Regions from separate parts of the Vibrio glycogenivorans genome, predicted to be linked through region 2. Evidence: riboswitches for the same ligand, from Rfam matches in the RefSeq annotation. Region 2 holds a riboswitch; the other holds the start of a gene.
What was found. Region 2 has a riboswitch for thiamine pyrophosphate ahead of thiD (bifunctional hydroxymethylpyrimidine kinase/phosphomethylpyrimidine kinase). Riboswitches for the same ligand answer to the same signal wherever they lie in the genome.
Positions count from the first base shown of each region.

Region 1 (16,644 bases), on a different contig from region 2:
CCCATTCAGGGTCCAGCGCGGACGTGGGCTCATCAAACAGCAGCAGTTCTGGCTTGAGCGCCATCGCTCGGCCAATGCCCACACGCTGTTGTTGACCGCCAGAGAGGGCGGCTGGGTAGCTGTCGCCCTTGTCGCCCAAGCCGATCTCCTCGAGCAGTTGCTGGGCATAAGCGTTGGCGTCCTCTTTCTTCCAGCCGCGCACCGTGACCAAGCCCTCGGCGATGTTTTGCCGTGCGGTCATGTGAGCAAACAGGGCATAGTTTTGAAATACAAATCCGGTTTTACGCCTCAGGGCCAATACCTCTGCCTTGCTGTGTTGCTCGGCATCAACCGAGACATCATCGATGGTGATCGTGCCTTGGTCGGCTTGCTCAAGAAAGTTAACGCAGCGCAGTAAGGTGGATTTACCCGTGCCACTGGAGCCGATAATCACGATGATCTCACCTTGTTGGATCTCGATATCAACGCCCTTGAGCACCTCAGTGCTGCCAAACGATTTGTGAATATTCTCAAGTTTGATCATCGTACGTACGCCTTATTCAATTTCTCTTCTGCCCATACTTGCACGCGGGTCAGGATAATCACCACCACCCAGTAGATCAGGGCCACAGCCAGGAACGCCTCGAAAAAGCGGAAGCTTGAAGCGGCCTCCATCTGCGCGGTGGCCATGATCTCGACCACCCCAAGGGTAAAGGCCAGCGAGGTCGACTTAATCATATCGATGAAGTAGTTCATTAGTGATGGCAGCGCAACGCGGGTGGCTTGCGGCAGGATAATTCGACGCATCGCTTGCGCGGTGGTCATGCCGACCGACAGGCTGGCTTCCATCTGACTGCGGTCGATGCCAATAATCGCAGCGCGAATACTCTCTGCTTTATAAGCGGCAAAGTGTAAGGTTAGGCCGATGACCGCCGCGCTAAAGGCGTCGAGCCCGACCAGGAATGGGAATACCTGTGGCAACCCATAGTAGAGCAGAAACAGCTGGACCAGAAGTGGGGTGCCACGAAAGAAGCTAATGTACAGCTGACTGAGCTGATTGAGGACTGGGATCTTAAACACACGAATGTTAGCGATAACCACCGCTAAAATCAGTGAGAACACCAGTCCCCACATCGCCATCTCCATCGTGGTGCCAAGGTATTTGAGCAAAATTGGCAGCAGATCGAGCATATAAGCAAAATCAAAACCCATGACTTTTACTTTCCTTTTAATACAACAAAAGGTGGGATCCTAGAATCCCACCTAGATTAATACACAGATTGTTTGGCTCAGTTACGTAAGCCAAAGTTGTGGCTAGTGAGTGATATCAGCGCCAAACCATTTTTCAGAGATCTTGGCCATGGTGCCATCAGCACGCATCTCAGCTACCGCCGCGTTGACCTCGTCACGCAATTGCTTGCCACGCGCGTTGTCGACAAACGGCCAGCCGTTCTCGATGGTTTCAAACGGTTCACCGGCAAGCTGCAATGGCAGGCCTGTTTGCTTGATCAGCTCTAACGCCGATAGGCGATCCATGACGAACGCATCAGCGCGGCCGAGTGCCACGTCATGTTCGATGCCCGTGTCATAAGTCTTGATGCTGATCTTGTTGTCTTTATCGTAATCACGCAGCAGTTGCTCGAAGTTCGATCCTAGGTTGACCGCTACGGTTTTGCCCGCTAGATCCTGTATGCCCTGAATAGAATCGTTGCCTTTGCGCACCGTGATCTGCGCACCATCAACCACATAAGGGTCAGCAAACAGGTATTTTTCAGTACGGGCTGGGGTCATGGTGATCTGGTTAGAGATGGTGTCGATACGACCCGACTCTAACATGCCAAATAAACCGGAGAAGTTTGCGGTCACATAGTTGACCTGATAATCGTTGCGACGACCGATCTCATCCCACAGGTCGACTTCAAAGCCCTGCAGTTGGTCTTGCTTAACAAAGGTAAAGGGGAAATAGCGTCCTGACATACCCACTTTGACTTCAGTCGCGGCGTTTACAGTGACCGCAGATAGCGCAACAGCAGCGAGTGCTGCCTTCATCCAGTTATTCATAATACAGCTCCTAAATTATGTAACACGGGATACTACTGGTTGTTTTTAATCAGTAATAAATAACCTTCTGGCATAACTCAGACTAGTTAGTAATAACTCAATAATGGCGGGATCGCCTGACTTTGATCTGGCTATTCACAGACTTATACCCAAACCTTGGATCTGGGTAAAACAGCCTAAATGTGGATCTTATTGTGAGTAATCTGGGGGATCGATGTGCTGATCCGCGGTTTTTGCCGTGAATATCTGTGAATAACTCCGATCTTATTCACTGATCCGTCGATCATTTACTGGCGATCTTAGTTATCAACAGGTAAAATTGTGGGTCTTTCCAAGTTTTCTGTTTATTGAGTGGGGTCACCGTGTCATCTTCGCTTTGGTTGCAAGTTATGCAACAGCTTCAAGAGGAGCTGCCTGCTACTGAGTTCAGTATGTGGGTTCGTCCGTTACAGGCCGAATTAAACGATAACACCTTGACGCTATTTGCGCCCAACCGCTTTGTGCTTGATTGGGTGCGCGATAAGTACCTCAACAATATTAATCGTTTGCTGCAAGAGTTCTGCGGCAACGATGTACCGAGCCTACGCTTTGAAGTGGGTAGTCGCCCAGTTGCGGCGCCTAAGCCTGCGCCGACGCGCACGCCCGCAGATGTAGCGGCAGAGTCGTCAGCACCTGCGCAGCTGCAAGCGCGTAAACCCGTGCATAAAACTTGGGATGATGATGCACAGGCGATCGCCGATATTAACCACCGCTCAAACGTAAACCCAAAGCACCGCTTTAAGAACTTCGTCGAGGGTAAGTCGAACCAGCTAGGTTTGGCTGCGGCACGTCAAGTGTCTGACAACCCTGGCGCTGCCTATAACCCACTGTTCCTTTACGGTGGTACAGGTCTTGGTAAGACTCACCTGCTCCACGCCGTGGGCAATGCGATTGTGGATAACAAACCCAACGCCAAAGTGGTGTACATGCATTCGGAGCGCTTTGTTCAGGACATGGTTAAGGCGCTGCAGAACAACGCCATCGAAGAGTTCAAACGCTACTACCGCAGCGTAGATGCGCTCCTAATCGATGACATCCAGTTCTTTGCCAATAAAGAGCGATCGCAAGAAGAATTCTTTCATACCTTCAATGCCTTGCTTGAGGGTAACCAGCAGATCATCCTCACCTCAGATCGCTATCCAAAAGAGATCTCCGGGGTTGAAGATCGTCTCAAGTCTCGTTTTGGTTGGGGACTGACGGTTGCGATCGAGCCGCCTGAGCTTGAGACGCGCGTAGCGATCTTGATGAAAAAAGCGGAAGATCACCAGATCCACCTAGCGGATGAGGTCGCGTTCTTTATCGCTAAACGCCTGCGCTCCAACGTGCGTGAGCTTGAAGGTGCACTCAACCGAGTGATCGCCAACGCCAACTTCACCGGACGCCCTATTACCATCGATTTTGTTCGTGAAGCCCTGCGTGACCTGCTTGCCCTGCAAGAGAAACTGGTCACCATCGACAATATTCAAAAAACCGTGGCTGAGTACTATAAGATAAAGGTAGCGGATCTGCTGTCTAAGCGCCGCTCACGCTCGGTCGCAAGACCTCGCCAGCTGGCGATGGCATTGGCCAAAGAGCTGACCAACCACAGCCTGCCAGAGATCGGCGATGCCTTTGGTGGTCGTGACCACACCACGGTGCTGCACGCTTGTCGTAAGATAGAGCAGCTGCGTGAAGAGAGCCACGATATTAAAGAAGACTACTCGAATTTGATTCGTACGCTATCGTCTTAACGGCGATAGGGTTAGAGTAGAGCTACGCTTGTTCAGATAATCCAATTAGAGCTGATAATGAAATTTACCATTGCACGTGAACACCTCCTGAAGCCCCTCCAGCAAGTTTCTGGCGCGCTTGGCGGTCGTCCAACCCTACCTATTCTAGGTAACCTACTGATCAAAGTAGATAACGGTATGTTGTCGATGACGGCTACCGACCTTGAGGTGGAGCTAGTGAGTAAGGTGGCTCTAGAGGCGGACAGTGAAGCTGGGGCGATCACCGTTCCATCGCGTAAGTTCCTTGATATTTGCCGTAGCCTGCCTGATTCAGCTCAGATCACCTTTGTTTTGGAAGGGGAGCGCGTGCAGGTGCGCTCTGGCCGCAGCCGTTTCTCGCTAGCCACCTTGCCGGCGAATGACTTTCCGAATATCGAAGACTGGCAGAATGAAGCCTCGATCAGCCTGACTCAGGCTGAGCTCAAGGGCTTGATTGATAAAACTCAGTTCTCGATGGCCAACCAAGACGTGCGTTACTACCTCAACGGTATGCTGTTTGAGATTGACGGTACCACGCTGCGCAGCGTCGCAACCGATGGTCACCGAATGGCCGTGGCACAGACTGAACTTGCTAAGGCCGGTGACAATCAACAGATCATCTTGCCGCGTAAGGGCGTGCTTGAGCTGGTTAAGCTACTTGATGCGCCAGAGCAGCAGGTCGAGCTGCAAATCGGTAGCTCAAATCTGCGCGCTGAAGTGAACAACTTTGTCTTCACCTCTAAGCTGGTGGATGGTCGATTCCCTGACTATCGCCGCGTGCTGCCGCAAAGTACTACTAAGACGATGGAATCGAGTTGTGATGAGCTGCGCCAAGCGTTCTCACGCGCTGCGATCCTGTCGAACGAGAAGTTTCGTGGCGTACGAGTGAATCTTGATGGCACGGAGATGCGCATTACTGCCAACAACCCAGAGCAAGAGGAAGCTGAGGAGCTACTCGACGTACAGTATGAGGGTGAGGCGATCGAGATTGGTTTCAACGTCAACTACGTGTTGGACGTACTAAACACCCTGCGCTGCGAGACGGTGCGCCTATCGATGTCGAGCGCCAACGCCAGTGCCCTGCTTGAGAATGCCGGTGATGACAGCGCGATGTACGTTGTGATGCCAATTCGTCTCTAGAATGCCGCTTTCCCGTCTGATTGTTCAGCAATTTCGCAATATTAAAGCCTGTGATATTCAACCATCACCAGGCTTTAATTTTCTTGTTGGTGCCAATGGTAGTGGCAAAACCAGCGTGCTTGAAGCCATCTATTTGCTTGGCCATGGTCGCTCGTTTAAGAGCAGCCTGACTGGGCGCGTGATCCAAAATGACCAGTCTGAGCTGTTTGTTCACGGCCGCGTGATTGAGCATTCTTTGAACCAAGATCAATTTGAGCTACCCGTTGGGATAAATAAGCAGCGTGATGGCTCAAGTGAGGTTAAAATAGGCGGTCAGTCTGGGCAAAAACTTGCGCAGTTAGCCAAGATTCTGCCACTGCAACTTATCCACCCTGAGGGGTTTGAGCTGTTGACTGACGGACCTAAGTTCCGCCGTGCTTTTATCGACTGGGGCGTGTTTCATACCGAACCCGGTTTTCATGAAGCGTGGGGGCGCTTTAAGCGCCTTAACAAGCAACGTAATGCCCTGCTGAAAAATGCGCAAAGCTATCGCGAGCTGAGCTACTGGGATAAGCAGATGGCGGAGATCGCTGAGCAGATTAGCCAGTGGCGCGAGGCTTATGTGGCACAGATGACTGAGGTGGCTCAGCAGATGTGTCAGACATTTTTGCCAGAATTTGATATCCAATTGAAGTATTATAGGGGCTGGGAAAAAGACACCCCCTACCATCAATTACTGGAACGAAATTTCGAGCGCGATCAGTCGCTCGGCTACACTTTTAGTGGACCGAACAAAGCGGATCTGCGCATCAAAGTGAACGGCACGCCAGTTGAGGACGTGCTGTCGCGTGGTCAACTCAAGTTAATGGTGTGTGCGCTAAGGGTCGCCCAAGGTCAACACTTGACCCAGGTGACTGAAAAGCCATGTATCTACTTGATAGATGACTTTGCATCAGAATTAGATAGCCAACGTCGCAAGCGTCTCGCTGACTGCTTGAAGGCGACGGGGGCACAAGTTTTTGTAAGCTCAATTACCGCCGAGCAGATCGCCGATATGCGCGACGAGAGCGGTAAGCTGTTCCATGTGGAACAGGGACAGATTGAGCAAGGATAAATAGAGAGTAACTCATGTCTGAAAATTACGATTCATCGAGTATTAAAGTACTGAAGGGTCTGGATGCGGTTCGTAAGCGTCCGGGTATGTACATCGGCGATACAGACGATGGTACTGGTCTGCACCACATGGTTTTTGAGGTGGTGGATAACTCAATTGATGAAGCGTTGGCGGGTCACTGTAAAGACATCATTGTGACTATTCATGAGGATAACTCTGTCTCAGTACGCGATGATGGCCGTGGTATCCCAACCGAGATGCACCCGGAAGAGAACGTCTCTGCGGCTGAGGTTATCATGACGGTACTGCACGCCGGTGGTAAGTTCGATGACAACTCGTACAAGGTATCAGGTGGTCTGCACGGGGTAGGTGTTTCGGTAGTAAACGCCCTTTCTAAGCAGGTCACGCTGACCATTCACCGTGGCGGTGAGATCCACACCCAAACCTACCATCACGGTGAGCCACAAGCGCCACTAAGCGTCGTAGGTGAGACCGATAAGACCGGTACAGAAATCCGTTTCTGGCCAAGCGAAGAGACCTTCTCGAACACAGAATTCCACTACGACATCCTAGCTAAGCGTCTGCGCGAGCTATCGTTCCTAAACTCTGGCGTTTCGATCAAGCTTAAAGACGAGCGTGAAGAGGATAAGGCTGATCACTTCATGTATGAAGGTGGTATCCAGGCGTTTGTTGAGCACCTCAACACCAATAAAACCCCAATTATCGAGAAGGTATTCCACTTTGACGCTGAGCGTGAAGATGGCATTGCAGTAGAAGTGGCGATGCAGTGGAACGATGGCTTCCAAGAGAACATCTACTGTTTTACTAACAACATTCCTCAGCGCGATGGTGGTACTCACCTGGCGGGCTTCCGTGCTGCGCTGACTCGTACACTGAACTCGTTTATGGATAAAGAGGGCTTCTCGAAAAAAGCCAAGACCTCGACCTCGGGTGATGATGCACGTGAAGGTCTAACGGCGGTTATCTCGGTTAAGGTACCGGATCCTAAGTTCTCAAGCCAAACCAAAGACAAGCTAGTTTCATCTGAGGTGAAATCGGCGGTTGAGTCGGTGATGGGTGAAAAGCTAAACGACTTCCTCGCAGAGAACCCAACCGAAGCAAAAACGGTTTGTAGTAAGATCATCGACGCAGCACGTGCGCGTGAAGCAGCGCGTAAAGCGCGTGAGATGACCCGTCGTAAAGGCGCACTCGATCTTGCAGGCCTACCAGGTAAGCTGGCCGACTGTCAGGAAAAAGACCCAGCATTGTCTGAACTGTACATAGTGGAGGGTGACTCGGCAGGCGGCTCCGCAAAACAAGGCCGTAACCGTAAGAATCAGGCAATCCTACCGCTTAAGGGTAAGATCTTGAACGTTGAGAAGGCGCGCTTCGATAAGATGTTGTCTTCACAAGAAGTCGCGACACTGATCACCGCGCTAGGCTGTGGTATCGGCCGCGATGAGTACAACCCAGACAAGCTGCGCTACCACAACATCATCATCATGACCGATGCGGATGTCGATGGTTCGCACATTCGTACGCTACTATTGACCTTCTTCTACCGTCAAATGCCAGAGCTTATTGAGCGCGGCTATGTGTACATCGCTCAGCCACCGCTTTACAAGGTGAAGAAGGGTAAGCAAGAGCAGTACATCAAAGATGAAGATGCAATGAACCAGTATCAGATTGCACTGGCTCTTGATAATGCAGCGCTGCATGTGAACCCAGAAGCACCAGCGCTTGCAGGTGAGGCGCTAGAGAAACTGGTTCAGCAGTACAATAAAGGTATGAAGCTGGTGGATCGCATGAGCCGCCGCTACCCACAAGCATTGGTACACGAGCTTATCTACACACCACGTCTAACCGCAGAGCAGTGTCACGATGCTGGCGCGGTTGAGGCTTGGACCAAGCAGTTGGTGGATCAGCTAAACGCGAAAGAAGTTGGTGCGAGCCAGTACAGCGTTGAGGTTGAACAGCACGCTGAGCTAGGCCTAAACCTGCCGAAGGTAATTGTGCGTACGCACGGTGTGGTGCACGAGTACGTACTGTCTGTCGACTTCATCAACTCGAAAGAGTACAGCAAGCTTGCAGACCTTTCAGAGGCACTTGATGGCTTGATTGAAGAGGGTGCTTACATCAAGCGTGGCGAGCGTACTCTTGCTATCAGCAGCTTTGTTGATGCGCTTAACTGGCTAATCAAAGAGTCACGCCGTGGCCTGAGCCTACAGCGCTACAAAGGTCTGGGTGAGATGAACCCAGATCAGCTGTGGGAAACCACTATGGACCCTGATACTCGCCGTATGATGCAGGTGACGATCGAGGATGCGGTTGGTGCCGATCAGCTGTTTACTACGCTAATGGGCGATCAGGTTGAGCCTCGTCGTAACTTTATCGAAGAGAACGCGCTGAAAGTGGCTAACCTTGACGTTTAATTTGTATTAGCTTTTATCAATATTGGAAACAGCTACCGACAATCGGTGGCTGTTTTTTTTTGGGGCTAACGGAAATAGGGGCGAGGATCGGGGACGTTTCACTTCGGGGAGCGAGTAGGTTGTCACTTGAGGTTAGTTTAGTGGTAGAGCCTTTTAATCATCAGTGTGTTGGGTTTAAGGCTATGAAAATTCGGGTAATAAAAATAATTAAAGAAAATTACTTGAAAGAGGGCTTTGGCGTCCACATATCTTGTTATGAGGAAGGGGTATCTTGCTAGAGAATAGAAGATAGACCGCCTCAAACCCGCCAACGGCGCATCGCTCTGATGAGGATAGCTCTGCTGGCAGACAATTTAACCTTGATCCCTACTCATGTCCCTGCGCCTCTGATAAGCGGCCTGTGGAATGATATTGGATCTCTTAGCTAGCGACTTGATCACTCACAGTGACGATCAATCGCGCTTGAGGCTAAGACTATTGCTTACTAAGAGGATAGCATGATGAGAACTGTAGACTTTACACCCCTATACCGCAATGCAATTGGCTTTGACCGTCTGTTTAACATGATGGAAGCGAATTCAGCTAAAAACACTTCTGGCGGTTACCCTCCATACAATATCGAGCAAAAAGACGAAAACCACTACCGCATCACCATGGCAGTAGCCGGCTTTGCCGAGTCACAACTCGAGATCACCCAAAAAGAAAACATGCTACTGGTTAAGGGTGAGCGTCAAGCCGAAGAGGGTAAGAACTACGTCTACCAAGGTATCGCCGAGCGCGACTTCGAGCGTAAGTTCCAACTCGCAGATTACGTTAAGGTCGTCGGCGCAACCATGGAAAACGGCCTACTGCACGTAGACTTAGAACGTGAGATCCCAGAAGCAATGAAGCCTCGCAAAATTGCCATCAACGGCAACAACTTGCTTGAAGGCTAAGTTTTTTCAATCAGAGATTGAGAGCGCCGAAAGGCGCTCTTTTTTTGGCCAAAAAAAGAGGGGCGAGGTGCGGGGACGCTTCGCTTCGAGTAGCGAGTTGTTTTGCTGGTAGTGAGATAAAGTCACTCAATCTTGAATACAGTTACTACACCCCCCTTTTTTTACATAGATCGTTTCTTACTTTCCCCATACCTAACAACCAACGCAGATCCCCTCGCTCCCCGTAGGGCAAAGCCCGTACTCGCTCCTCGCACCTGGAAAAAGTGACTGGTGTAACTTTTTCATTTTGTTGTTGTTTGTGGGCAGTTCCGTATACTTATCAGCACTAATTTTGGTCGGATTTTGGGGTTAAACCATGGGTCAGTTTTCCATTTTGGGCTTCATTGCACTTGGTGGTGCTTTTGGTGCTTGTTCTAGATATTTAGTTTCAGAGTTGTGTGTACAGCTTTTCGGTCGTGGATTTCCTTATGGCACATTGACCGTTAATGTGGTCGGTTCGTTTGCGATGGGCTGCTTGATCGCCGCTTTTGAGAACGAGATGCTAGCCACTGACCCGTGGCGACAAATTATTGGCTTAGGCTTTCTTGGCGCTCTGACGACCTTTTCGACCTTCTCAATGGACAATGTCCTGTTGATGCAGCAGGGGGCTTTTTTCAAGATGGGGCTCAATGTGTTGCTTAATGTTGTGCTCAGTATCTCTGCAGCCTGGCTAGGCTTCCAATTGTTGATCAAGAGTTAACTATCTGGGCTGATCCGATTGGTTTGTCGCCACAATTTTTCTATAATCGGAGTTCTCACAGATTTAGTGAGCTGAAACTTGTCGGAGTGCCACATTGGCTGAGACCGTTAATTCGGGATCCGTTGAACCTGATCAGGCTAACACCTGCGAAGGGAACAAGAGCAAGCGTGCTGCAATCTACATCGCTCACGCTAGCGTTCGATAGGACATCGACCGTCTTTTCGACCCTCTTGTCGCATCTATCCGCCAAGCATTTTCATTCCATTTTAAGCAAAGGAAGAATGCTATGTCGAATCGTAAACAAGCAAGACTGGAAGCAAAACAGTTTATTGATACGCTCTCTGTAGAGCCCTACCCAAATTCCTCGAAAGTTTATATTCAAGGCTCAAGGCCTGATATTCGTGTACCTATGCGCGAGATCGCCTTGGCTGACACCTTAGTTGGCGGAACCAAAGAGGCTCCTATCTATGAGTCCAATGAGGCGATTCGAGTCTACGATACCTCCGGTGTTTATACCGATCCTGAGCACCAAATCGACCTTTACCGAGGCCTACCTAAGCTGCGTCAGGCATGGATAGAGGAGCGGGGTGATACCGAATTACTCGATGAGGTGAGCTCGGTATACAGCAAGCAGCGTCTAGAGGATGAGAGTTTAGACGAGCTGCGCTATGGTCATTTGCCACCTATTCGCCGTGCAAAGGCCGGGCAGTGCGTCACTCAGCTTCACTATGCACGACAGGGAATCATCACCCCAGAGATGGAGTTCATCGCCATTCGTGAGAACATGGGGCGGGCTAAGTACCGTGACGAGGTCCTGACTCAACAGCATCCTGGGCAGCATTTCGGTGCTAACTTACCGCAAGATATTACCCCTGAATTTGTCCGCCAAGAAGTCGCTCAAGGGCGCGCTATCATTCCCTCTAACATCAACCACCCAGAATCGGAGCCGATGATTATCGGTCGTAACTTCTTGGTTAAGGTCAACGCCAATATTGGTAACTCGTCGGTCAGCTCTTCGATAGAGGAAGAGGTTGAAAAGCTGGTGTGGTCAACCCGCTGGGGTGGCGATACTGTGATGGACTTGTCGACGGGACGCAATATTCATGAAACACGTGAGTGGATACTGCGTAACAGTCCAGTGCCAATTGGTACCGTGCCTATGTATCAGGCGCTAGAAAAGGTCAACGGCATTGCAGAGAACCTTAACTGGGAGGTGATGCGCGATACCTTGATCGAGCAAGCCGAGCAGGGTGTTGATTACTTCACTATTCATGCGGGACTATTGCTACGCTACATCCCAATGACGGCGAAACGCGTGACCGGCATTGTCTCGCGTGGCGGCTCGATCATTGCTAAATGGTGTCTTGCTCACCATCAAGAAAGCTTTCTTTATACCCACTTTAAAGAGATCTGTGAGATCTGTGCCAAGTACGATGTCGCGCTGTCTTTGGGTGATGGGCTACGTCCGGGCTCGATTGCCGATGCCAACGATGAGGCGCAGTTTTCAGAATTGCGTACCCTTGGTGAACTGACCAAGATTGCGTGGCAGCATGATGTCCAGGTGATCATTGAGGGGCCAGGGCACGTGCCGATGCACATGATCAAAGAGAATATGGATGAGCAGCTCAAGCACTGTCATGAGGCGCCATTTTACACCTTAGGCCCACTAACCACCGACATTGCCCCAGGTTATGACCACATTACCTCAGGTATTGGCGCGGCGATGATAGGTTGGTATGGCTGTGCGATGCTGTGTTATGTCACCCCCAAAGAGCACCTAGGCCTGCCAAACAAGCAAGATGTGAAGACTGGGCTTATCACCTATAAACTCGCGGCTCATGCAGCGGATCTGGCCAAGGGCCACCCTGGAGCACAAGTGCGTGATAACGCTTTGTCTAAGGCGCGCTTCGAGTTCCGCTGGCAGGATCAATTTAACCTATCTCTCGACCCAGAAACCGCGCAGTGCTATCACGATGAAACCTTGCCTCAAGAGTCTGGCAAGGTGGCACACTTTTGCTCTATGTGTGGCCCCAAGTTCTGCTCGATGAAAATATCCCAAGAGGTGCGTGAGTACGCCAAAGACAGCCAACAGGTCGCGGCAGACCAAGCCATTGAAATTCAAATGTTGGACAATCCACTTGAAGGGATGCGTCAGAAATCCCAACAATTTCTAGATACTGGCTCTGAACTCTATCACCCAGTGACCAATACAGAGGACTAAACTATGCGCCTGCTCGTTCCGCAACAGCAGATAGAAATCACCTACAGCATTCAGCAGTGCTTGTTGGTCGCAAAGCAACATGGTTTTGCGACAGAAGAGATCTGCCTGGGCGTGAGCTCAAGTGATCAGTTTGAGCTGCATAATGACCAAGAGGTAGTCATTAGGATAAGCAGTGATACCATCGGTGCTGTGACAAAGGCAGAGAGCGTTGATTGGCATTTTTGCTATCAGTTCAGCGCTGCCGAGCCATTAACGGTTGATGATGTTCGTCGCCAAGATTGGGCAGCCAATACGATTTTTATTGGCCTGCGGGATGAGCAAGGTTATGTCGATGCTTGGCAGCATCACGGTGAGGCAAGGGCGCTGAGCTACCTTGCAGGAAGTGTCTTTTCAACTGAACAACACCTAGCTTGGGTGATTAGTTTGCTGGCACTCGATTTCCCAATTGAGGATGCACTGACCTTTAGTCATGCTCAGCTCAATGTTTCACGTGAAACCTGGGCAAACGACTTTACCAAGTTCCCAACCCCTGTCCTTGAGGATCCGCGCCTTGGCGTTAGAGTTGGTTGGGCTGCGAATGCTGAAACCGTCACGTTCCCCAATATGGACAAACATCAGGTTGGCTTGTATCCCGTGGTGGATAATGTCACCTGGATTGAGCGCCTGCTTAAACTCGGTATTAATACGGTCCAGCTGCGCATCAAGGACTCAAAAACACCGGATCTGGAAGCGCAAGTTAAGCGAGCCATCGAGTTAGGGCAAGAGCATCAGGCTCAGGTATTCATTAATGACTATTGGCAGCTAGCCATCAAGCATGGCGCTTATGGGGTACATCTTGGGCAAGAGGACATTGAAGAGTCCAATTTAAGTCAGCTTGCGCAGGCGGGTATCTGTCTGGGCCTTTCGACTCATGGCTACTATGAATTATTGCGCATCGTGCAAATCAACCCAAGCTATATTGCCTTGGGGCATATTTTCCCAACCACGACCAAAGAAATGCCATCTAAGCCACAAGGTCTAGTGCGCCTTGGTCACTACCAAGACCTGATCAATTCGATTCCTTATGGGGCAGGCTTTGGTTATCCAACTGTGGCGATCGGTGGTATTGACCTTACCAATGCCGACCAAGTTTGGCAGTGTGGTGTGTCCAGTTTAGCGGTGGTTCGTGCCATCACCTTGGCTGATAGCCCACAGCAGGTGATTGAGCAGTTTGAGCAAATCATGCAGCCGGTGATGGAGGAAGCGAATGCTATCTAAGCCAACGCTATCTGACCGTGATTTTATTCGTTACCAAAGACAAGTCTCGCTACCGAATATTGGTGAGCAGGGGCAAGCAAAATTGGGTAGCGGGCACGTGCTGATTATTGGTTGTGGCGGGCTCGGCTCGGCGGCAAGTTTGTACTTGGCTGCGGCGGGTGTCGGTCGTCTGGTGTTGGTTGATGATGATGAGGTTGATTCGAGCAACCTACAGCGTCAAGTTGTCTACCGCGAATCGCAGGTTGGGCAAGCCAAAGTCTCAGCCATGGCTGAGCAGTTAACGGCGCTTAATGCTGAGCTTAATGTGCGTGTTATCGCCAAGCGGTTGGATGAGAAACAATTGGCCTTAGAGATCATGCTGGCGGATGTGGTGCTCGATTGCACGGATAATATCGCCTCTCGACAGATGATTAATCGCCTGTGTTATCAGCAGCAAACACGTTTGGTGTTTGCTGCTGCCATCGGTTGGCAGGGGCAGTATTGTTGGTTTGATTTCCAACAAGACACTAGCCGTGGTTGCTATCGTTGTATCTATCCATTTGATGAACTTCCCCAGGCAACCAAGTGCAGCGAGTCAGGAATAGTTGGGCCGGTTGTTGGGACGATGGGGAACTACCAAGCACTTGCTGCTATCCAGTGTCTTGCCCTTGAGCAACCCGCGATAAAAGCCAATCAACTCCACTTATTCGATGGTCTTGCCATGACATGGCAAACCCTCTCAACTCATCGCGATATGTCGTGCAGTGTCTGCTCGAGCGATGGCAATTAATCCAGGATACATCATGAATTCCATAAGCATAATTATTAATGATCAAGAGCAACGGGTGGCTTCGAATACCAGCTTAGAGGACATTATCAGTCAGTTTTCACTCCCACAACTGGGCTGTGTATTTGCGATCAATAATGCGGTTGTTCCGCGTGATCAATGGTCATCAACGCATCTCAATGACGGTGATGCAATCTCACTATTTCAAGCAATTGCCGGAGGTTAAGCATGTTAACTATTGCAGATAAACAATTTGATTCACGCCTGTTTACGGGTACGGGCAAGTTCTCAAGCAGCCAGGTAATGGCACAAGCAATCCAAGCCTCTGGCAGTCAACTAGCAACTATGGCGCTGAAGCGCGTTGACGTCAATGACAGTCAAGATGATATCTTGAAGCCTTTGGTTGACTGTGGGGTGAGTTTACTGCCCAACACCTCGGGTGCAAAGAACGCAAAAGATGCGATTTTTGCCGCGCACCTAGCGCGTGAGGCGCTGGGTACTAACTGGCTCAAATTGGAGATCCACCCAGACCCTAAGTACTTAATGCCTGACCCAATTGAAACTCTAGCGGCGGCTGAGCAATTGGTTCGAGATGGCTTTATTGTGCTGCCGTATTGTCATGCTGACCCAGTTTTGTGTAAGCGACTTGAAGAGGTCGGTTGTTCAGCCGTCATGCCACTTGGTGCACCAATTGGTTCGAACAAGGGGATCGCTTCGCACGATTTTCTAGAGATTATTATCGACCAAGCCAATGTACCTGTGGTGGTTGATGCTGGGATTGGTGCACCGTCTCATGCCGCTCGAGCAATGGAAATGGGCGCGGATGCGGTGCTGGTGAATACGGCAATTGCTGCTTCATCAAATCCGGTCGCAATGGCGATCGCCTTTAAACAAGCGGTCGAGGCAGGGCGTACGGCGTTTGAAGCAGGGCTTGCTGGTCAGGTTTCGCATGCAGTGGCATCAAGCCCACTGACAGCCTTCCTTGATGACCTGTAATTAGGGGGAATCGATGAGCTTTGTAAATCAATTTAGTCAGTTAGATTGGGATGATATCTCGCTGTCTGTCATGAGCAAGACAGCTGCCGATGTCGAAAGGGCGCTAGGAAAAACCAAGCGCGATCTTGAGGATTTCAAGGCACTGATCTCTCCTGCTGCTGAGGGCTACCTAGAGCAGATGGCTCAGCAGTCTTTTGCTTTAACGCGCAAGCGATTTGGCAACACGGTGTCTCTATACATTCCTTTGTATCTCTCGAATCTTTGTGCGAATGCCTGCACCTATTGCGGCTTCTCGATGGAGAATCGCATTAAGCGTCGTACTCTCAATCAAGAGGAGATCGAGGCGGAACTCGACGCTATCAAACAGATGAAGTTTGATAGTGTTTTGTTGGTCACAGGGGAGCACGAGACCAAAGTAGGGATGAATTACTTTCGGCAAATGGTGCCGGTGATTAAGCAACAGTTTAATTACTTGGCAATGGAAGTGCAGCCGCTGGAGCAAGACCAGTATGCAGAGCTGAAGCAATTTGGGCTCGACGCCGTGATGGTTTATCAAGAAACCTACCACCCATCAACGTATGCTCAACACCATTTGCGAGGCAAGAAAAAGGACTTTGAATACCGCTTAGAAACGCCAGATAGATTAGCCAAAGCCGGCATTGATAAGATAGGGATTGGTGCCTTGATTGGCCTCGAAGATTGGCGCACTGACTGCTTCTTCGTTGCCGCGCACCTTGATTATCTCGAGCGTACCTACTGGCAGACACGCTACTCAATTTCGTTCCCGCGCTTGCGTCCTTGTGAAGGGGGGTTACAACCCAAGTCAATAATGAGTGACAAGCAGCTTGTTCAACTGATCTGCGCCTATCGGCTGCTTAACCCTGAGGTTGAGCTATCGCTATCCACGCGTGAATCACAGGCGTTTCGCGATGCCGTATTACCACTTGGAATTACCACCATGTCAGCCGCCTCAAAGACCCAACCCGGTGGCTACGCGATGGAAGATGTAGAGCTTGAGCAGTTCGAGATCAGCGACGAACGCAGCGCTGTGCAGGTGGCAGATGCGATTCGTCAAAAGGGCTTTGACCCTGTCTGGCGCGACTGGCACTCAGTCTATTCAGGCTAATTACTCTCGATAGGTTTCACGTGAAACACTCTAGTTTCGTATCGATGGAACACTAAAAAGTGCCTAGTGTGAATAAAACTAGGCGCTTTTCTTTAAGGTGAGAGGTAGTAGG
Region 1 is NZ_JBPVIS010000007.1:26,047-42,690, forward strand. Features, by position in the region: gene ACSTTG_RS14545 (amino acid ABC transporter ATP-binding protein) at 1-523, opposite strand, end outside; gene ACSTTG_RS14550 (amino acid ABC transporter permease) at 520-1,191, opposite strand; gene ACSTTG_RS14555 (amino acid ABC transporter substrate-binding protein) at 1,294-2,040, opposite strand; gene dnaA (chromosomal replication initiator protein DnaA) at 2,403-3,809, shown strand; gene dnaN (DNA polymerase III subunit beta) at 3,867-4,967, shown strand; gene recF (DNA replication/repair protein RecF) at 4,969-6,060, shown strand; gene gyrB (DNA topoisomerase (ATP-hydrolyzing) subunit B) at 6,075-8,492, shown strand; gene ACSTTG_RS14580 (Hsp20 family protein) at 8,993-9,427, shown strand; gene crcB (fluoride efflux transporter CrcB) at 9,783-10,166, shown strand; TPP riboswitch at 10,239-10,338, shown strand; gene thiC (phosphomethylpyrimidine synthase ThiC) at 10,453-12,387, shown strand; gene ACSTTG_RS14595 (thiamine phosphate synthase) at 12,391-13,644, shown strand; gene ACSTTG_RS14600 (HesA/MoeB/ThiF family protein) at 13,634-14,413, shown strand; gene thiS (sulfur carrier protein ThiS) at 14,427-14,636, shown strand; gene ACSTTG_RS14610 (thiazole synthase) at 14,639-15,406, shown strand; gene thiH (2-iminoacetate synthase ThiH) at 15,420-16,532, shown strand.
Region 1: linked by a shared signal. The riboswitch ahead of thiC (phosphomethylpyrimidine synthase ThiC) and the one ahead of thiD (bifunctional hydroxymethylpyrimidine kinase/phosphomethylpyrimidine kinase) in region 2 are both predicted to bind thiamine pyrophosphate.

Region 2 (16,644 bases):
GGGCGGGGGGGATCGCGCGACTGACAATATTCTGCTGATACTCAAGCTGAGAGTGGTCAGGCAGTTGCTGGATATCTACCGCAAGGCAGGTGATGTTATCTTGGCTCTGATCTTGATAGGCGCTTTTACACAGCTGGTGGCAGAGCAGTTCGTAGTCGCCGTCAGCTTCACTTAGCATCTGTTCCATCTGGCCATGGGCGACATAATCGTGCAAGCCATCGCTGGTCATCAAGAAACGATCGCCAGGCTCAAGACTGATCGCTTGGTAGTCGACGTCGAGTGAGGAGTCCATTCCGAGCGCGCGTGTGAGGTAGGCCGTTTTACCAAAATTGATTCGCTGATGGTCTCGGGTTAATTGTTGTAACTTTTTACCCCTGAGTAAGTAGATCCGCGTATCACCAACATGAAACAGGTGGGCGGTATTGGATTTAATGATTAGGCAACTAAAGGTGGTGACCAGGCCGTTATGGGCTGGGCCATACTGAGCGCCTTGCTCAAATAGCCAAGTGTTGAGGGAGTTAAGGATCTTATTTGCCGAGTGTTTGATGCTCCAGCTGTGTGGGGTCGCATAGTAATCTTCAATAAACTGCATCACCGCGGTTTGGCTGGCTTTCTGGCTATGCTCACTGCAGCTTACTCCATCAGCGATACAGGCGACGACGCCTTTGTGTACTAGCTCGTGGTGTTTACTCGGGACATTGACTGTAAACGCATCCTGATTTTCTTGGCGACGACCGATTAGCGAGTGCCCGCCGAAGTCAAGTTGCAGCTTGGAGAGTAAAAAAGCATTCTTCGAGTTCATCGCAATCCTTGCTCTAGTTCATGGCCTTGGTTGATAGCCGTCATTAACAGCTTTGAGGGTTAAGCGAGCAAACCCAGCTCGTAAGGGCTGGGTTCACTCTTGCCAAACTTAGGCGATCAGTTGGAGACATCAATCAGCGTCACGCTGCCGTCTTCATTGACCTCGGCAATCTTGCCGTTGGGCTCTTCCATAAACAGTAGCGCACCAAAACCCACCACCGCAGTGGCAGCGATCACGTAGAAGAAGGTTTGGTAGTCGACAAACGATAGCACCGTTAGGTAGGTTACCGCGCCCACGTTACCATACGCTCCGGTCATCCCTGCGATTTGCCCGGTCATACGGCGCTTGATCAGCGGCACAGTAGCAAACACCGCACCCTCACCCGCTTGAACAAAGAACGAGCACACCATAGCGCAGACTACAGCAAGCCAAACCGGCCAGTCACTCCCCACTTGGCCCATCATAAAGTAACCCACAGCCAGACCTGCGGTTAAAAATAGCAGGGTAGATTTACGACCAAACTTATCCGAAATCCAGCCGCCGCCAGGGCGCGACATCAGGTTCATAAAGGCGTATGCCGAGGCGACCATACCGGCCAATACCGCTGATAGACCAAAGGTTTCAGAGAAGAACAAAGGTAGCATGGAGACTACGGCCAGCTCTGAGCCAAAGGTGGCAAAGTACAGCACATTGAGCACCGCGACTTGCTTGAACTTGTACTGATGAATTTCTTCAACTGGCTTGGTAAAGATGCCCTTGTTGACCTTCCAGACTTGTGACGCCTCGATAAGGTAGAGCACCACTAGACCGGCATAGATAGAGTAAACCATGGTGTCGGTGAGCATGCCGATGCCCGATGGTGACAGTTTCCATGCCAGTAGGCCAAGCACGGCATACATCGGAATTTTCATACCCAGCAGGAAGTAAAAGTCACCTTTTGAGGTCACTTCCATGGCGGTTAGGTGCTTAGGCTTGAAGTAAGTAGAGCCTTTAGGTGTATCAGAAACGTTGCGATAAAAAACAAAAGAGAACACCAAGCTCATTACGCCAGTCACAGCAATTGCGTAGCGCCAGCCCTCGTCACCACCAAACAGCAGTGCAACGGTGGGTAGGGTGAACGCTGCTGCGGCTGAACCAAAGTTACCCCAGCCACCATAGATGCCCTCAGCGGTGCCAAGCTCATTGTGCGGGAACCACTCAGAGACCAAGCGAATACCAATCACAAAGCCAGCACCGATAAAGCCAAGCAGGAAGCGCGCGATGGCGGCTTGCATAAAGGAGTCGGCAAACGCGAACATAAAACACGGAATCGAACAGATGGCGAGCAGCGCGGAATAGACTAAGCGCGGACCGAATCTGTCGGTGAACATGCCTATCAGTACCCGAGCCGGGATGGTCAGTGCAACGTTGAGAATGAGTAGGGTTTTGATCTCCTGAGTAGTAAGGCCAAGGGTCTCTTTGACCATTTGCAATAGCGGTGCGAAGTTAAACCAGACGACAAAAGTAATAAAAAACGCCATCCAGCTGAGGTGGAGTATCTTCATCTTGCCCGTAAACGAGAAGATCGAAAATTTGCTGTTTTCCATAAAATTTTCCTCTTGAGTATTTCCGTATAAATAACTGACTTAAATAAAATTATTATGTTTGGTTATGCTTGAACTTGAACCTCTCCCTCAATCACTCTGATTGAGTAAGTGGGTATCTGGATCTCTGGCTCCTCAAGGCAGGCGCCGGTGCGAAGATGAAAATGCTGCTTGTACAGTGGCGAGGCGACATAGGGCTCGCCCTCAATTGAGCCGATGATCCCGCGTGAGAGAATATTGGCCTTGCCAAGTGGGTCGAAATTGTCGATGGCATACAGGTTGCCCGAGCGCTGGCAGTGAAAAATTGCCACCTGCTTGCCGTTGACCAGTGCGCATACACCGGTATTGGGCGTCAGGTCACTGGCTTTGCATACCGAGACCCAGGTCGTTTCAGGTTTGGTTTCAGGCTTGATGGTCATCGTGTTCATGGCGGTCTCCTTAAGAATTCACTTCAACGACATCAATGTCGCCAACGGTCTGTTGCGGGGCAGGGGCGGGCAGTTTCTGCTCACGAACCGAAATAAACTTCAGTCGCTCATCGCGCTCATCACTGTTGATAAAGTGCTGGAAGCGTTTGAGTTTCTCTGGTGAATCGAGGGTGGTTTTCCACTCACACTGGTACTTGGCGATATTGTCAGCCATCTGCTGCTCAAGCTCTTCGCCCAGACCTAGTTTGTCGTCAATCACGACTTGTTTGAGGTAGTCAATGCCGCCCTCGAGGTTCTCAAGCCACACTGAGGTGCGCTGCAGGCGATCGGCGGTGCGGATATAGAACATCAACACACGGTCGATGTATTTGATCAGTGTTTCTCGGTCGAGGTCGCTGGCAAACAGGTCGGCGTGACGTGGGCGCATGCCGCCGTTACCACACACGTACAAGTTCCAGCCGTTGTCGGTGGCGATGACTCCGATGTCTTTTGATTGGGCTTCGGCGCACTCACGTGTACAGCCTGACACGGCAAATTTCAGCTTGTGCGGTGCACGTAGGCCCTTGTAGCGATTCTCGATATCGATGGCAAAACCCACACTGTCATCGACACCATAGCGACACCAGGTACTGCCGACACACGATTTCACTGTACGTACCGCTTTGCCGTAGGCGTGACCGGTTTCAAAGCCAGCATCGACCAGTTTGCGCCATATGGTCGGTAGATCATTGAGTTGTGCGCCAAACAAATCGACTCGCTGTCCACCAGTGATCTTGGTGTAAAGGTCGAACTCTTTGGCGACTTCGCCAAGCGCGATGAGTTTATCGGGTGTGATCTCTCCCCCCGCAACACGCGGCACCACCGAATAGGTGCCATCTTTTTGCATATTGCCGAGGTAGATGTCATTGGTATCCTGCAACTCCATATGTTGGTTATCGAGGATATAGTCATTCCAGAAGGAGGCGAGGATTGAGCCGACGGCGGGTTTGCATATCTCACAGCCAAGGCCCTTACCGTACTGCTCTAGCAACTGATCAAAGGTTTTGATTTGATTGATCCGCACGATATCGGTCAGCTCTTGGCGGGTGTAAGCAAAGTGCTCACATAGGTCGCTATTGACCTCAACGCCGAGAGCAAGCAATTCGCTGTCTAACACCTGCTTGGCGAGCGCGCTACAGCCACCACAGCCGGTTGAGGCATTGGTAGTCTGCTTGAGGTCTGCCATGCTTGCGCAGCCACTAGAGACAGCTTGTTTAATATCCCCTTTGGTGACGTCAAAACACGAGCAGATCACCGCACTATCAGGCAGGGCTTCGACCCCCATGGCCGCGCCGGTGTCATCCGCCGCATTAGGCAGAATGAGTACGGAAGGGTTACTCGGCAGTGGCATATCGTTTTGCTTGTATTGCAGCAGCGTGCCGTAAGCCTCGGCATCACCGACCAATACCGCGCCAACAATCTTGCTGCCATCAGCCGAGATGATCAGGCGTTTATACACCTGCTCTATTTCATCGTTGTAGGTGTAGGACTGCGCCCCCTCGGTTTTACCGTGCACCTCACCGATACTTGCCACATCAACGCCAAGCAGTTTGAGCTTGGTGCTCATATCGGCGCCAGTAAACTCACTGTCGCCCTCAGGGTTTAAGATCTGCTCAGCTGCGACCTTTGCCATCTGATAGCCAGGGGCAACCAGACCAAAGATCCGCTGTTGCCATAGGGCGCACTCACCAATCGCGTATACATCCTCAAGGTTGGTTTGGCAGTGATTGTTGACCACGATGCCACCGCGTTCACCTAGAGTGATGTCTGTCCCTTTTGCTAGCTCGTCTTGCGGGCGGATCCCGGCAGAGAAGACAATCATATCGGTCTCGATATGGCTGCCATCAGCAAAGTTCATTCGATAGCGAGCATTCTCACCGGCGACAATCTCTTGGGTGGCTTTTTCGGTGTGTACGTGCACATCGAGCGCTTCAATCTTGCGCTTAAGCAGTGCGCCGCCGCCGTCATCGAGCTGCACCGCCATCAAGCGCGGGGCAAATTCCACTACATGAGTCTCAAGGCCAAGGTTTTTGATCGCGTTTGCCGCCTCAAGACCAAGCAGCCCGCCACCAATCACCACACCTGAGCGACTGGTCTCACTCGATAGGGCAATCGCATCTAAGTCTTCGATGGTGCGATAGACGTGACAATGGGGTTGATCATTACCGGGAATAGGGGGCACAAAGGGGTATGAGCCGGTGGCGAGGATCAATTTGTCGTAGGCTTCAATCCGTCCGGACTGAGTGATCACTTGCTTGGCATCGGTATCGATTTGGCTCACCTTATCATTAATCACAAAGCGCACGCCGTTGTCCTGATAGTAAGCTTCACTAGTCAAAGACAGGTCGTCAACGGTTTTACCGGTAAAGTAGGCCGTCAGCTGTACGCGATCATAGGCAAGCCTTGGCTCTTCACTAAAGGTGATGATCTCGATATCACTGCGCTTGGCGGCGATCAGGTGGTCGATAAACTTGTGTCCGACCATTCCATTGCCGACCACGACAATTTTCTGTTTACTCATGGCTTAATTCCTTAGCTCTCAGATTTTGCTATTTTTTTCTAAAGACATAGTTTGATTTTCTTGGGTCAATTATTTGAATCAGGCGCTCAGCGGGATAGATTCTTGTTGGAGGGCGTTGGCATTGAGCGCCGTTAGCCACTCCATTTGCTGAGCTACGGAAACCACTTTGCCTATCACAATCAGAGCAGGCGATTGGATCTGATGTTGCTCTCGAAGCTGATCAAGCTGACGTAATTCCCCGGTCACCACGCGCTGTTCGTCGGTGCAGCCTTTTTCAATCAGTGCTGCTGGCGTAGTGGGGCAAAGCCCATGCTGGGTCAATTGCTCAGTCAACCAGCGTGATTTTGAAAGACCCATATAGATAACCAGGGTGTGCTCTAGGCTAGCGAGGGCATGCCAATCGAGTTTGAGATCTTTATCAGCATGCGCCGTGATGAAGGTGCACCCTTGGGTCAAACCGCGATGGGTAAGCGGAATATTGGCGTACGAGGTGCACCCAGAGGCTGCGGTGATGCCCGGTATTACGTCAACCTCGATGTGATGCTTGGTGAGGTACAGCATCTCTTCAGCACCGCGGCCAAAAACGAAGCTATCGCCCCCTTTGACGCGGCAGACACGCAGTCCTTGCTGGGCACAGTCAAGTAGGATTTGATTGATCTCTTCCTGACTCGCACTGTGGTGATGCTTGGCTTTACCGACATAGATTTGCTGTGCGAGGCTGGGAAACAGCTGACGTATCGGTTTGCTCACCAGGTTGTCATAAACAATGCAGTCGGAGAGTTGGATCGCTTTGAGCGCTTTGACGGTCAACAGGTCAGGATCACCGGGGCCCGCACCGACCAAAACCACACTACCTTTGTTTGGGATATCTTTACTCATCATGGTCATTACCTAATTCCTTGAGTAATTAATTCTTGCTGATTGGGCTCAAGCAAGCTTGGTGCCATGATGTAACTGTTGTGTTAATAATTATTTATTTAATTCAATAATAACAATTATTTATGTTTGTTTTTCAATGTTAATTTTATGGGTGTTAGTGTGAGATGGTTGATGAAAATGCTAGGAAAATGAATCTTTGTGGTGCAAATCTAATCAATCTGGTGCACTGGTAGGTTAAGTTGAGCGTAAATTACTATATTTCATCTACCACTTTAGGGTTAGTGTTATTTTAACTTGTTGATTTTATTTGGTAATAAATACTCAAGTGCTGACTGGTTGTGTTTGGTTCAAATATTGCTTGTATCTATATAAATTAAAGATGTCTATATATGCAAGGTGGTGCGCGTGACACAAAAAGAACCAGGATGGGTCAAGACAACTTGTGCGTATTGTGGGGTCGGCTGTGGTGTTGAAGCCCGCCCAACACTCTCTGGACAATTGGAGGTCAGGGGAGACAAATCTCACCCGGCCAACTACGGCAAGCTCTGCACCAAAGGGGCAGCACTGGGTGAGACGGTGATACAAGATGGACGCTTGCTAACGCCCACTCTCACCAGTCAATCAAGGCTCAACAGTAAAAATAGCAGACAAACAGTATCTTGGCCTGAGGCGACGAGTCTGGTTGCCGACCAATTTGCTAAAGCGATTGCTCAGTATGGTCCTGAGTCAGTGGCCTTTTATGTCTCGGGTCAGCTATTAACCGAAGACTATTACGTGGCGAATAAGCTTATCAAGGGCTTTATCGGCAGCGCGAATATAGACAGTAACTCTCGATTGTGTATGGCCTCATCGGTAGTTGGACACAAGCGCGCCTTTGGCTCTGACACAGTGCCTGGTTGCTATGAGGATTTGGAGTTGGCCGATCTGGTCGTGCTGGTGGGCTCGAACCTGGCTTGGTGTCATCCCGTCCTGTATCAGCGCCTTCGCGCAGCAAAACAAGCCAACTCAAAGCTCAAGATAGTGGTGATTGACCCGCGAAGAACCGCTTCCTGTGAGCTGGCGGATGTTCACTTGCCGATCAACTCAGGCAGCGATGTGGCGCTGTTTAATGGATTGCTGGCCTACCTTTATCAGCATGATCACCTCGACAATGAGTTTCTGCGTCGACACACACAGCAAGCTGAAGCTGCGTTTAAAGCTGCTTTAGGTGAGTGCAAGGTGGATGAGATCACTGGTATCCCGCCCGAGCAGCTCGAAGCCTTTTACCAACTGTTTGCCAACCACGACAAAGTGGTGACGGTGTACTCGCAGGGCGTCAATCAATCCACTAGTGGGGTGGATAAGGTCAACAGTATCATTAACTGCCACCTAGCGACTGGCCGGATCGGTCAGCCGGGCAGCGGGCCATTTTCGGTCACCGGCCAACCCAATGCCATGGGCGGGCGAGAGGTCGGCGCGCTTGCGACTATGCTGTGTGGCCACCTTGAGTTTGATCAGCCCGATCATTTGGCCATGCTCAGTGAATATTGGGCCACCGATAACCTTGTGACTCGCCCGGGCCTTAAGGCCGTGGATATGTTTGATGCAATGGCAGAGGGTAAAATCAAAGCCGTTTGGATCATGGCGACCAATCCCGCGGTGAGCTTGCCAAATTCGGACAAAGTGCGCGCAGCGCTCAAGGCTTGCCCTTTTGTGGTTGTCTCGGATTGTATTGAAGAGACAGAGACCACTAAGCTTGCTGATCTGCTGCTGCCGGTACAAGGCTGGAGTGAGAAGTCGGGCACGGTGACGAACTCGGAGCGGCGCATCTCTCGTCAGAGACGTATACTGCCAAGCCCAGGCGAGGCGAAGCCTGATTGGTGGGTGATCAGCCAGGTGGGGCAAAAGCTCGGCTTTGAGCAGGCGTTTGATTATCTGCACGAAGGTGAGATCTTTACAGAATACGCCAAGCTGACCACGCTCGGAAACCAACACTTTGAGCGTGATTTGTCACTGATTGGCTTAACCAAGCTCGACGATCAAGGCTACAGTGTACTGACGCCGCAGCAGTGGCCGGTCAAAGCGTGGCAATCTGAGCCGGTCCAGCAAAGAATGTTTAGCGATGGCCGCTTTTACACGCCAAGCGGCAAAGCTAATTTGATCCCGGTAAGTTACCGCTCTCCTGTCAGCGTGGTTGATAGCGCGTATCCGCTGCTCCTAAATACCGGCAGAACACGTGACCAATGGCATACCATGACGCGCACTGGCCTGTCAGCTCAGTTAGGGGCGTTTGATCCCGAGCCTTATGTTGCCATTCACCCTCAAACAGCGCGCGATTACCAGCTCAAAGCCGAAGGACTTGCGCGAGTCACCAGCCGCCACGGCAGCTGCCTTGCGCGGGTCAGGCTCACCACAGACCAAAAGCTTGGCGAGATCTATGTACCTATCCACTGGAATGGGGCAACGGCGAGCCAAGCCAAGCCGTGTAACTTGATTGCGCCGCACCACGATAGCCTGTCTGGTCAGCCTGAGTTTAAGCATACACCGGTGAGAGTGACGGCCTGCGCCTCACAATGTCAGGCCTTGCTGTTATCGCGACACACCCTAGCACTGGATAAAGCACACTACTGGGCGAGACAAAAGGTCGAGCGCGGCTATGCGTACCATATAGATTGCGCCGAGAACATCGAGGTGCTTGAGGGCTGGCTGAGTCAGGTGAAGCAGGGTGATGGTAAGGAGATCCGTTTCGACATGGCGGCCGATGGAGTGACGATACGCTATGCGTTCGTTCAAGCGGAGCAGGTTCAGCAGCTGTTGGTTATCCAGCGTAAGCTGACTTCCTCGCAGCGTGAGCGCTACATAACTCAATTTAATAGTGTCTTTGACGCCACGGGTGAGCGGCAGTTTATGACCAAGGGCTCAGCTTTCGATGGTGAGGACCATTCGCTGGACAAATAGTCGCCAAGCTCTCATTGTGTGGTTTTCAAGCTGCAAAAAGAAGTGCATCACTGGGCGATTGGCTGTTATGATGAATGCCAGATAGTCGGGGGGCCAGAGTTTTAGTTTGGCTGAGATCGAAATTCGAGACCCGTAGAACCTGATTCAGTTAACACTGACGTAGGGAACTATTCGTACTTTGCCAGCCTGCCAGCGATCTATTCTGGCTTGTTATTGAGCGCCGTTACTCAGGCGGTGCTTATGTGCCAAGGTTCGTTTCCTGCGGTCAGTAATCACTTACGCCGTATTAGGAGTAACGATGGCACATTCTCAAGTGACACCCAGTCAAACCACACCTATTGTCCTTACCATTGCTGGCTCAGATAGCGGCGGCGGTGCTGGCATTCAAGCGGATATTAAAGCCATCTCGGCAACGGGCAGTTTTGCCTGCTCTGCCATCACGGCGATCACTTCGCAAAACACCCAGGGCGTATCCGCCATTCTGCCTATTCCACTTGAGCATGTGGAAAGTCAGCTCGACGCTGTGTTTAGCGACCTGCATGTTGTCGCGGTGAAAATCGGTATGCTCGCCGACTCCAGTATCATCGAAACCGTGACCCGCAAGCTTGAGCAATATAAACCTCAATTCCTAGTGGTCGATCCTGTGATGGTGGCCACAAGCGGCGATCTGCTGCTTGAGCAGTCAGCGATTAGCACGCTCAAACACAAGCTTATTCCTATGGCGGACATTATCACGCCAAACTTGCCAGAGGGTGCGGCACTAACGGGTAAGCCTGTCCCTGAGTCTGAATATGACATGAATGCGATGATCGCCGACTTGCGCGCCCTTGGCGCAAAAGCGGTACTGCTTAAAGGCGGTCACTTAGAGCAAGACGAGAACAGTAACGATCTGCTGATCACCGCGGATAGCCATGAGCTAATTAGTGCCAAGCGCAGCGCTACTAAAAACACCCACGGCACTGGCTGTACCCTCTCTTCTGCAATAGCATCGTATCTAGCGCAGGGTAATGACCTGCGTAAGGCAGTGGGGCTGGGTAAGCAGTATATTACTGAGGCGATTGCTCACGCCGATGAGCTCTCCATTGGTCAAGGGCACGGACCTGTACACCACTTCTATCAAGGGCATGCCGATGTGCGCTAATGCGCTTGGTATTGAGCTGAAAAACGCCGGTCTCAGGTATCGAGACAGCAGCAGTGCAACGCTTGCGCAGCTCGACATAAGCTTTCCAGCCGGTCAGTGGAGTGTGGTGCTAGGGCGCAGTGGCAGCGGTAAGACCACCATCTTGCGCTATCTCGCTGGCCTGCTTGATGACAAGGTCGACTGGCAAGGTGAGTTGGTGACGAGCGATGCTGGGGCGCTTGATGGTCGCATTGCGTATATGGCCCAGCAAGACTTACTGCTGCCGTGGCTGAGCGTGATCGACAATGTGTGTTTGAGTCAGCGCTTTAGCCCGCCAGTGAGCGGTAACCATAACCAAGAGCAAGCATTGTCACTGCTCGAAGCGGTGGGGCTGGCGGATTACGCCGATAGTATGCCTAACCAACTGTCTGGCGGGATGCGCCAGCGTGTGGCGCTGGCGAGAACACTGATGCAAGACCGACCTGTGGTATTGATGGATGAGCCCTTCTCGGCACTCGATGCGGTCACTCGGCATAAACTGCAAACCTTGGCTGCGACGCTCTTAAAAGGTAAGACTGTGGTGTTGATCACCCACGACCCTCAAGAAGCGGTGCGCCTTGCCGAGCAGCTGTACGTGCTTCAGGGTACACCCGCCAACGCTCAATCACTTGAGGTACCAACCAGTGCTATTCCACGCGACCTAGATGCGCAGTGCGCGGCGCTGCAACAGGCGATTTTGAATCAATTGGAGCGTGATTATGAGTGATATGTCTCAATACGACACGATTTCGCGTCATGTGGAACGTAGCGAATCACGCAGCCAGCCGATTTTTCGTCTGCTAGTGAGCGCCGCGGTGATACTAGGGTTGTGGCAAGCGTCGGTGGTGGTATTTGAGCTGCCGAGCTTTATTCTGCCTGCGCCGATGCAGGTGCTGACTAAACTCATTGAGCGTTACGATGTGCTACTGATGCACTCGTGGGTGACGGGGCAAGAGATCATACTGGGTCTATTGCTTGGTTTAACCATGGGCTTGTTGTTTGCCCTGCAGATGCTGCTGTTTGAGCCGGTTAAGCGCTGGCTGTTGCCAATCTTAATCGCCAGCCAAGCGGTGCCAGTGTTTGCGATTGCGCCTATCTTGATGCTATGGCTTGGTTATGGGATCGCCTCAAAGGTCGTGATGGCCGCGATCATTATTTTCTTTCCTGTGACCACCTGCTGCTACGACGGGCTGCGCAATACCCCAACCGGTTATCTCGACTTGGCCAAAACCATGGGCGCCTCGAAATGGCAGTTACTGCGTCACATCCAGCTCCCCGCCGCGCTGCCAACACTAGCCTCCGGTGTGCGAGTCGCAGTGGTGATCGCGCCGATTGGTGCGGTCGTTGGTGAGTGGGTAGGCTCAAGCGCCGGGCTTGGTTATCTGATGCTGCAAGCCAACGCTCGGATGATCATTGATGAGATGTTTGCTGCGCTGTTTATCCTCGCGCTGCTCTCGATCAGTTTGTATTTCTTAACCGATAAACTTCTTAAAAAATTCATTCCCTGGGAAAACCAGTAAAGGATTCGACCTCAAAGGACACGTATAATGACAACGAAAAAACTACTTAGCGCGACGGCTCTGCTCACGGCACTATTATCGAGTGGCGCGATGGCAGCAGAGAAAAAGCTGACACTGATGCTGGACTGGTTTGTGAACCCCAATCACGGACCTATCGTTATCGCTCAAGAGCGCGGTTACTTTAAGCAGCAGGGACTGGAGATCGAAATTCAAGAGCCTGCAGACCCAAGCACACCGGCCAAACTTGTGGCAGCAGGTCGAGTGGACCTTGCGGTGTCTTACCAGCCGAGCTTGACGATTGATGTCGCCGCTGGTTTGCCACTAGTTCGCGCAGCGACTTTGATTGCCACGCCGCTGAATACCCTTACGGTGCTAGATAATGGTAAGCACGATACGATTGGTGATCTCAAGGGCAAAAAGATCGGTATTGCGATTGCCGGTAATGAGGATGCCACGATTGGTAAAATGCTCGCGCAAAGTGGGGTGAAATTCTCTGAAGTCGAGATCATCAATGTCGGTTGGGCGCTATCTTCTTCTCTTGCTTCAGGCAAGGTGGATGCCATCTGGGGCGGCTTGCGTAATTTTGAGATGAACCAACTCGAGCTTGAAGGCTTTAAAGCCAAGGCCTTTTTCCCAGAAGAGCATGGCGTTCCAACCTACGATGAGCTGATTTTTGTGGCTAATGCCAAGCGCTATGACGCTGACACCATCAAGGCGTTTACCAAGGCGCTCGAGCAAGCCACCACCTATATCGTCAATCACCCAGAGGCCTCTTGGAATGAGTTTGTTGCCTACTCACCAGATACGCTAGATAACGAGCTCAACCTGCGTGCTTGGAATGACACGCTAACCCGTTTTGCTCTGCGTCCGGCGGCGGTCGACCCACAGCGTTATAACGACTACGCCGAGTTTTTGTATCAGCGTGGCATCATCAAGTCGCAGCCAACTGCTGCCGATCTTCTTCCAAGCGTAAACTAGGTAAATAGCCCATGAAATATCAAGATTTAATCGATGCCTGCGAACAAGATTGGCACGCGTATATTGAGCACAGTTTTGTTCGCCAATTGGCAAAGGGCACCTTGGCGCAGCCGTGTTTTCTGCACTATCTCAAGCAAGACTTTCTGTTTCTTAAGCAGTACGCTCGCGCTTATGCGCTTGCGATGTACAAAGCACGTACACTAGCAGACATGCGCAGAGCGCTGCCAAGTGTAGAAGCCCTACTGGATACGGAAATCTCTCATCACGTGACCTATTGCGCTCAATGGGGATTGAGTGAGTCAGATCTAGAAAATGAGCCAGAGGACTTCGGCACAGTGGCGTATACCCGCTACGTGCTCGATACTGGAATGGCAGGGGATCTGGTCGACCTTTATGCGGCGCTGGCGCCTTGCTCAATTGGCTATGCAGTCATCGGTAAGATGCTCAAAGATGACCCAACAACGGTTATCGAGGGCAACCCATACGCGAGTTGGATAACCCTGTATGGCAGTGATGAGTTTCAAACCAGTGTGGCGCGTGGCGCAGAGTATTTTGACCAACTGCTTGCTGATATCGACATTGAGAGTCAGCGAGGGCAAAACCTAATCGAGATTTTTAAGACTGCGACCCGTATGGAAGTCGCATTCTGGCAGCAAGGGCTCAACATTCAATCGGCGTAGGAGAGAATCAATGCAAACGGAGCAGATAGTACAAGCACTTCATGCTGTGCGTGAACACAAACCCTTAGTCGTTAACATCACCAACTATGTGGTGATGAACAACACTGCCAATGCCTTGTTGGCGATTGGGGCATCGCCAATCATGGCCCACTCTCAGCAAGAGATGGCGGAAATGATGTCGTTCGCAGGTGCACTGGTAATTAATATTGGTACCCTCGATAGCGTTTGGACACCGCGTATGTTGTTTGCCGTTGAGCAAGCCAATGGTCACGACAAGGTGGTGGTGCTTGACCCTGTTGGCTGTGGTGCCAGTCAATTGCGCACTGAGACCTCGCGCCAAATCGCGCGCATGGCGAATCGATTGATCATTCGTGGCAATGCCTCGGAGATCATTGCTTTAGCCGGTGAGCAGGCAAAGAGTAAGGGTGTCGACGCGCTTGACAGCAGCGATGCTGCGCTAGAAGCCGGACAAGCACTTGCTGACGAATATGATGCGAGTGTGGTCATTTCAGGTGCGGTCGATTACGTGATCACCAAAGATCAGGTCGTTAAGCTTGCTAATGGTGATGCGATGATGCCTTATGTTACCGGTATGGGCTGCACGCTCACGGCATTGACCGGCGCTTTTGCCGCAGTCGGGGACGAAACTGGCTTAGCTGCGGCTGCAGTGCTTGGGGTTGCTGGTGAAATTGCAGCACAAAAATCACGCGGACCTGGCAGCCTGCAAGTAAATTTGCTCGATGAGTTGTATGCACTCGATGAGGCAACACTCAAAAGCGAGCTTAAACTTCTCTAATCGGACCGGTAGCCGCTTGCCTGAGCGGCTACCGGGCAATTAAACAATGAATCCTTATACCCTCTATTTGGTCACCGATGACCAGCAAGACTTAACCACGCTTAAGCAGGTGGTCAAACAAGCGGTCGCCGGTGGCGTTACCATGGTCCAAGTGCGCGAAAAGCATGGCGATGTCAGAGCATTTATCGCCAGAGCCCAAGCGGTCAAACAGATCCTCGCGGGAACTGGGGTGCCATTAATTATCAATGATCGCGTTGATGTCGCCCTGGCGGTAGACGCCGATGGTGTGCACCTTGGTCAGTCGGATATGCCAGCCGAACTGGCGAGACAATTGATCGGCGAGGATAAGCTCCTTGGCCTTTCAATCGAAGACGACGCGCAACTCGCTGAGGCCGACTCACTGCCGATTGATTACATCGGCTTGAGCGCAATCTACGCCACCCCCACCAAAACCAATACCAAGCACCACTGGGGTATAGAAGGCCTCTCGCGTGCACTAAAAACCACTAAGCTCCCAATCGTCGCCATCGGCGGCATCAACCACGACACAATCCCAGAGCTCGCCAAAACCGGCGTGCATGGGCTAGCTTTGGTTTCGGCGATTTGTCATGCCAGCGATCCTCGATTGGCTAGTGAAGAATTGTTGGGATTGATCGAACGGAATCGCTAGCCAGAGGCTAGAATCGAGAGGCGCGAAGCGAGGGTGTTCCGGGCACGTGATTAAGTTCTCTGTCACTCAAACCAGATCTATTTTGCTGTCGAATATATGAATACCCGCAAAAAAGATCCGAACCGGTACAAGAGTAATTACCACTATCGCTCCTCGACTCTAGCAGTGAAGCGATCTCGCCTCCCGACTCTTCCGCTAGGATCAAAAAAGCCCTCATTTAGAGGGCTTCAATAAAAAATGGGGGAGGCGAGCTTGGACTCAGCCCTTTGAGTGGCTGGGCGTTTACCGCGAGTGAAAGAACACTCGCACCCCGGAACGAAGTGTAACCCGCTCCTCGCTCCTTTTTAAGTTAGTCTACTTTATGCATCTCAGGCAGAACAAACTTGCCTTGGTAAACCTCAGGCTGAGGTTCGTACATGCGGATTTGGAGCATGAAGCCGTCTTTTGGTGCTGGTAGCCAGTTAGCTAGGCGCTTCTCATCGCTTGGCTTTTCGCTTGCGATGTAGACCGTTAGTGAACCGTCTTCGTTGTAGATCAGGTGATCACTTAGCGAGCCAACCTTGAAGCGGTCGATTTCATTCTCAACCATAAAGCGATCTTGTGCATCGTACATGGTCACAGTCCAAAAACCGCCAAGATCTTCATTGATCGCCATGTCAGCAGGGAAGGTGATCTCGTAAGCGTGCTCGCCAGTCAGCATTTCACCTTGGCTGTCTACATAACGCTTTGGATACATAGCGCGCTCTGGTGAGTTAAGACCGATTGAGTTCATGTTAACTGCAGCGCGTAGTAGGTAATCAGTACCGTAACGACCTGCATCGTATTCCCAGTTCCAGCCATTGACTGGTACACCGGTGTGGATAGCGGCATCACGTACGATGGCAAAACCATCTGCAAACGCTTGGTTTAGCGCGGCTTTACGCACATCGCTCAGCGATTCAGTACCGCCGTTGTTGATACCGATGAACTTGAAGCTATCAACCAGCTCACGGTCAGACTCAAGTGGGTTTTCTGCCAACACTTTATCAAGTGTGTCAAACCACGCCAGACCTTGTGGGAAGTTTACCGTTGGTGCACCTTCAGAAGCCAGTGGCTCAGGTTGAGGCTGAGTTTCTGGGTACTGATCGAGTGGTGTTAGACGGAACTGTTTTTGTAGCTCACGTGCGATCGCTTGATCTTCAGTATTGGTCACGCCCAAGCGGCCTGCCATCCAGATGTAACGGGTGTCTGAGTAGAAGACTGGCACGCCTTCTGGCAGTTCACCGTCGAAGCCTTTTTTGGCCAGGATAAAGTCGCCGCCGTCATTACCAACTGTTGCGTTGCTCAAGTCGACTACAGATTCGGTGTACATATCAACGATCTGTGCCATCCAGTAGCGGTTTTCTACCTCAGGTACTGTTAGCACCATAGGTTGTGCTTCAAGGTCGCCCCACATCTGTAGATATAGGGTATCGTTGTTTGGCGTGGTGTATGAACGGTCGCGGTAATCCCACAGGCGCGTGATTGGGCCAAGCTGGTTCAATGGTGCTTGGCCATTGTCGGTAGGCGCTGCCACATCTGTTTGTAGGTTAAGTGCCACTTCCATCATCACTGGTGCCCAACCATATACGGTGGCTTGGACACCTAGCGAGTAAGCGTAGTTATACTCAGCC
Region 2 is NZ_JBPVIS010000001.1:252,583-269,226, reverse strand. Features, by position in the region: gene ACSTTG_RS01180 (bifunctional protein-serine/threonine kinase/phosphatase) at 1-802, opposite strand, end outside; gene ACSTTG_RS01175 (NarK family nitrate/nitrite MFS transporter) at 919-2,388, opposite strand; gene nirD (nitrite reductase small subunit NirD) at 2,451-2,804, opposite strand; gene nirB (nitrite reductase large subunit NirB) at 2,824-5,373, opposite strand; gene cobA (uroporphyrinogen-III C-methyltransferase) at 5,452-6,255, opposite strand; gene ACSTTG_RS01155 (molybdopterin oxidoreductase family protein) at 6,658-9,189, shown strand; TPP riboswitch at 9,266-9,372, shown strand; gene thiD (bifunctional hydroxymethylpyrimidine kinase/phosphomethylpyrimidine kinase) at 9,488-10,330, shown strand; gene ACSTTG_RS01145 (ABC transporter ATP-binding protein) at 10,320-11,075, shown strand; partial or broken gene ACSTTG_RS01140 (ABC transporter permease) at 11,134-11,868, shown strand; gene ACSTTG_RS01135 (ABC transporter substrate-binding protein) at 11,896-12,846, shown strand; gene tenA (thiaminase II) at 12,858-13,526, shown strand; gene thiM (hydroxyethylthiazole kinase) at 13,537-14,322, shown strand; gene thiE (thiamine phosphate synthase) at 14,369-14,992, shown strand; gene ACSTTG_RS01115 (DUF1254 domain-containing protein) at 15,342-16,644, opposite strand, start outside.